DNA from 2 places in the Teichococcus aerofrigidensis genome. Region 1 is predicted to be linked to the other one. Evidence: riboswitches for the same ligand, from Rfam matches in the RefSeq annotation. Region 1 holds a riboswitch; the other holds the start of a gene.
What was found. A riboswitch is a leader RNA that binds a small molecule or an ion and turns the genes downstream of it on or off. The one in region 1 is predicted to bind glycine.

Region 1 (2,380 bases):
GCCGAGGACGAGCGCGACCTGGCCTATGCCATCAATGCGACCGGCGCGGCCCTGCTGGCCGAGGCCGCGGCCCGGCGCGGCCTGCCCTTCGTGCATGTCTCCACCGACTATGTCTTCGACGGGCTGAAGGGCAGCCCCTATGTCGAGACCGACGCCGCCAGCCCGGCCGGTGTCTATGGCGCCTCCAAGCGCGCCGGGGAGGAGGCCGTGCTGGCCGCCAATCCCCGCTCCGCCATCCTGCGCACCGCCTGGGTCTGCAGCGCCGACGGCAACAACTTCCTCAAGACCATGCTGCGCCTCGGCGCCGAGCGGGAGACGCTCAGCGTCGTCGCCGACCAGCACGGCGCGCCCACCTTCGCCGCCGACCTGGCAGAGGCCATCGCCCGGATGCTGCCGCGCCTGGCCGCCGCCGGGGCTGGCGACGAGGCCTTCGGCCTGTTCCACCTGACCGGCGCGCCCTGGACCACCTGGCACGGTTTCGCCGCCGAGATCTTCGCCCAGGCGGCGGAACGCGGCGCCAGGGTGCCGACGCTAAAGGCCATCACCACCGCCGAGTATCCGACCAAGGCGCGGCGCCCGGCCGATGGCCGGCTGGATTGCGGGCGGATCGGCCGGGTGCACGGCATCGAGCCGGCGGACTGGCGCCGCTCGCTGGCCGCCGCGCTGGAGGTGCTGCTGCCCCGCTGAGGCGAGAGGGCCGATTGTGCTTGACGGCGCCGGCGCGGCTTTGCCACCCTGCGCCGCGTCCGCCGAAGCCAGGCAGGAGAGCGCGGCAGGCCCTCGTCAGAGGCGCCATGCCGCCGCCGACGGAGCAACCCCCCAGGAAACTCTCAGGCACCCGGACTGCAGGGCGAGGACGATCTGGAGAGAGGCGGACCGGGCATGGCCCCGGCACCGCCCGCCGAAGGGGATATCCCGGCGCGCCGGGTTAAGCTCTCAGGCACCGTGACAGATGGGGGCAGACGGGCGCGGCCGAGGACCGCACCGCGCTGCCGCGCCATCCTCACGGAGACGGCTCGACCCATGAGCAAGATCGCCATCATCGGCGCCGGGATCACCGGCGTGACCACCGCCTATGCCCTGCTGCAACGCGGCCACCAGGTGGTGCTGCTCGACCGGCACCGCTATGCCGCGATGGAGACCTCCTTCGCCAATGGCGGCCAGCTCTCGGCCAGCAATGCCGAGGTCTGGAACAGCTGGGCGACGGTGCTGAAGGGCATGAAGTGGATGCTGCGGCAGGATGCGCCGCTGCTGCTGAACCCCCGCCCTGGCTGGCACAAGTACAGCTGGATGGGCGAGTTCCTGGGACAGATCCGCCACTACCGCGCCCATACGATCGAGACCACACGCCTGGCCATCGCGGCGCGCAGGCACCTTTTCGACATCGCCGCGCTGGAGGGCATCGACTTCGACCTGGAGCGGCGCGGCATTCTGCACATCTACCGCGACCGGCCGGGCTTCGAGGCGGCGCAGCGCACCAACGCGCTGCTGACCGAGGGCGGGCTCGACCGCCGCGCCGTGACGCCGGAGGAGATGCGCGCCATCGAGCCGGCGCTGCAGGGCACCTATTACGGCGGATTCTTCACGCCCTCGGATTCCACCGGCGACATCCACAGGTTCACCCGCGGCCTGGCCGAGGCCTGCCAGCGCCATGGCGCCCGCTTCGTCGCCGAGGCCGAGGTCAGCCGCATCACCCACACCGCGCGCGGCATCGAGATCGCCTGGGACAAGGCCGGGCGGGGCGTGCCGGGCGGCGTGGAGGTGGTGGACCGCCTCGTGGTCTGCGCCGGCATTGCCAGCCGCCGCTTCGCCGCGCTGCTGGGCGACCGCGTCAACGTCTATCCGGTGAAGGGCTATTCCATCACCGTGCACCTGGACGATGCGCGGAGCCAGGACGCCGCGCCCCAGGTCAGCCTGCTGGACGACGCCACCAAGATCGTCACCAGCCGGCTGGGCCGCGACCGCTTCCGCGTCGCCGGCACGGCCGAGTTCAACGGCGAGAACCGCGACATCCGCGCCGACCGCGTCCGGCCCCTGGTCGATTGGGTGCGCGACCTCTTCCCCGAGGTCAGCACGGCGCGCTGCGTCCCCTGGGCGGGGCTGCGCCCGATGACGCCGGGCATGATGCCGCGCATCGGCCGCGGCAGTCGTCCGGGCGTCTTCTACAACACCGGCCATGGCCATCTCGGCTGGACCCTCTCCGCCGCGACGGCGCAGATGGTGGCCGAGGCGATCGGCGAGGAGGCGCGGCGCAACATCGCCGCCTGAGGCGGCCGGGCCGCGTCTCGCGGGATTGTGAGGCACGCCGGACTCCTCCGTGACTCCTGAGCCGAATCAATCGCTTGACGCGTCTCGTGACCGTCCCGCTAGCCTGCGGCGC
Region 2 (2,380 bases), on a different contig from region 1:
CAGCAGCGGGGCCAGCAGGCCGGCCGCGCCCAGCCCGAGGGCGTGGCGGCGGGTCAGCGGGAACGGGTGGGAAGGCTGCGGCATGATGGGTCCTCCGGCGCCGGATGGCGCGGTGTGCCTATACGATAATGATAATCATTTTCAAGCGGGAGCCGGCCTTACCCGCCCCGGCGGCAGACCAGCCTGGGCTGGCGCAGCGGCTGGTTCGGCGCCAGCCGCTTCGGCAGCGCCAGGGCCGGGCGCAGGCCGGGCGCGCAAAGCCCCTGGCCCAGCCGCGCCGGCAGCGGCACCTGCCCGCCGCGGCCCCAACCGGCGCCGAGCCGCGCCATGGCGACCCGGCGGCTATAGGCCAGGCCGCGCTCCGCCTCGCCCGAATGGTAGCGCGCGATGGCCCGGCCCCAGTCGCCATGCGCGGCATAGAGGCTGCGCAGGAAGCGGATGGCGTAGCGGACATTGGCACGCGGCTCGAAACCCTCCTCCAGGCTGGCGAAGGCCTGGGGGTGGTGCATCAGGTTCACCTGCATGCAGCCGATGTCGATCGAGCGGGTGCCCCCGGCCAGCCGCGCGGCGACGGCGGCGATGGCGCTGTTCTTGCTCGGCGCGGTGAAGCCCTCACCGGCGGCGTTCCAGGTCCAGGGCCAGGAGGCCGGGCGGCCGGAAGGGTCGGTGCCGCCGCTTTCCACCAGGGCGATGGCGCCGAGCAGGCCGGGCGGCAGGCCGGAGCCCGGCTCCTCCGCCGCGATCGCCTGGCGGCAAAGCTGCCAGTCCGCGGCGGCGCGCTGCGCCCGGGCCGGGCCGGCGCTGAAAGCGAGGCAGAGCAACGGGGCCAGCAGGAGCGGCAGGAGGCGCATGGCCAGCAGATGCCTTGCGGCGCGCACCCGGGTCAAGGGTGGCGGGGGGGGGGAGGTGTGGCGGGGGTCGGGCGTGACCGGAGGGCGGCGCGGGCCGCCGCGCCGCGCGATCCCCGCTTGCGCAGCGCTCCGCGCTCGGGCATGAGGGCCTGACCCGCTGATCCCACGCGGGAGAGAGTGGCGCATGCCATCGCCGAAGGCGCAACCGGCCCCCGGAAACGCTCAGGCACAAAGGGCCGCGTGGGGAAGGGGCCTCTGGAAAGCCCGGCGCCTGGCGACAGGCAATGGCACCGACGGAGTAAGGCGCGCAACGCCCGCGCTGAATCTCTCAGGTCATCGGACAGAGGGGGGCCACAACCCTGACCCGCCACGCGCGAGCGCGGCGCTGGAGGTTCCGTGGCCGAGACCCTGCTTGAAACGCCCCTGGCGTCCCTTCACCGTGAGCTCGGCGCCCGGATGGTGCCCTTCGCCGGCTATGCCATGCCGGTGCAGTACCCGGCGGGCATCCTGGCCGAGCATCTGGCGACGCGGCGCGGCGCCACGCTGTTCGATGTCTCGCATATGGGCCAGGCGGAGCTCCGGGGCGAGGGCGCGGCGGAGGCGCTGGAGCGGCTGACGCCCGCCGATGTACGGATCCTGAAGCCGGGGCGGCAGAAGTACGGCCTGCTGACCACCGAGGCCGGCGGCATCCTCGACGATTTCATGGTCGCCAATCTCGGGGACCGGCTGTTCCTGGTGCTCAACGCCAGCCGCAAGGATGTGGACTGCGCCGCCATCGAGGCCGCGCTGCCCGCCGGCGTCACGCTGAACCGCCTGCCGGACCGTGCCCTGCTGGCCTTCCAGGGGCCGGCGGCGGTGCCCGCCCTGGCGGCGCTGGCGCCGGATGTGGCGGCGTTGCCCTTCATGGGCGTGGCCGCCACCCGCATCGGCGACATCCCCGTCCTGGTCAGCCGCAGCGGCTATACCGGCGAGGACGGCGTCGAGATCAGCGTCGCCGCCGACCGGGCCGAGATCCTGGCCCGCGCCCTGCTGGCCCTGCCGGGAGCCGCCCCGGCCGGGCTGGGCGCGCGGGATTCGCTGCGGCTGGAGGCCGGGCTCTGCCTCTATGGCAATGACATCGACGAGACGACCAGCCCGGTCGAGGCCGGCCTGACCTGGACCATCGGCAAGCGCCGCCGCACGGAGTGGAACTTCCCCGGCGCCGCGCGCGTTCGCGAGGAACTGGAGAACGGTCCGGCGCGGCTGCGCGTCGGCATCCTGCCCGAGGGCCGCCAGCCGGCCCGCGCCCACACCGCCATCGCGCTGGGCGGCGAGACGGTGGGCGAGGTGACGAGCGGCACCTTCGGCCCCTCGCTGAACGGCCCCTGCGCCATGGGCTATGTGGCGCGTGGCCATGCCGCCGACGGCACGGCGCTCGAACTGATGGTGCGCGGCAGGGCGATTCCCGCCCGGGTCGCCGCCACCCCCTTCATCCCTCACCGTTACGCCCGATAAGGACCGCCACCATGGCCGAGCTGAAATTCTCCCGC

Region 2: another riboswitch for glycine. It lies ahead of gcvT (glycine cleavage system aminomethyltransferase GcvT); the one in region 1 lies ahead of ACVMLK_RS03725 (D-amino acid dehydrogenase).

What each region holds. Positions count from the first base shown of each region.
Region 1 is NZ_JBSXMU010000008.1:30,645-33,024, reverse strand. Features, by position in the region: gene rfbD (dTDP-4-dehydrorhamnose reductase) at 1-687, shown strand, start outside; glycine riboswitch at 751-856, shown strand; glycine riboswitch at 860-954, shown strand; gene ACVMLK_RS03725 (D-amino acid dehydrogenase) at 1,024-2,268, shown strand.
Region 2 is NZ_JBSXMU010000052.1:9,228-11,607, reverse strand. Features, by position in the region: gene ACVMLK_RS12350 (YncE family protein) at 1-84, opposite strand, end outside; gene ACVMLK_RS12345 (transglycosylase SLT domain-containing protein) at 159-878, opposite strand; glycine riboswitch at 1,010-1,100, shown strand; glycine riboswitch at 1,104-1,198, shown strand; gene gcvT (glycine cleavage system aminomethyltransferase GcvT) at 1,248-2,345, shown strand; gene gcvH (glycine cleavage system protein GcvH) at 2,357-2,380, shown strand, end outside.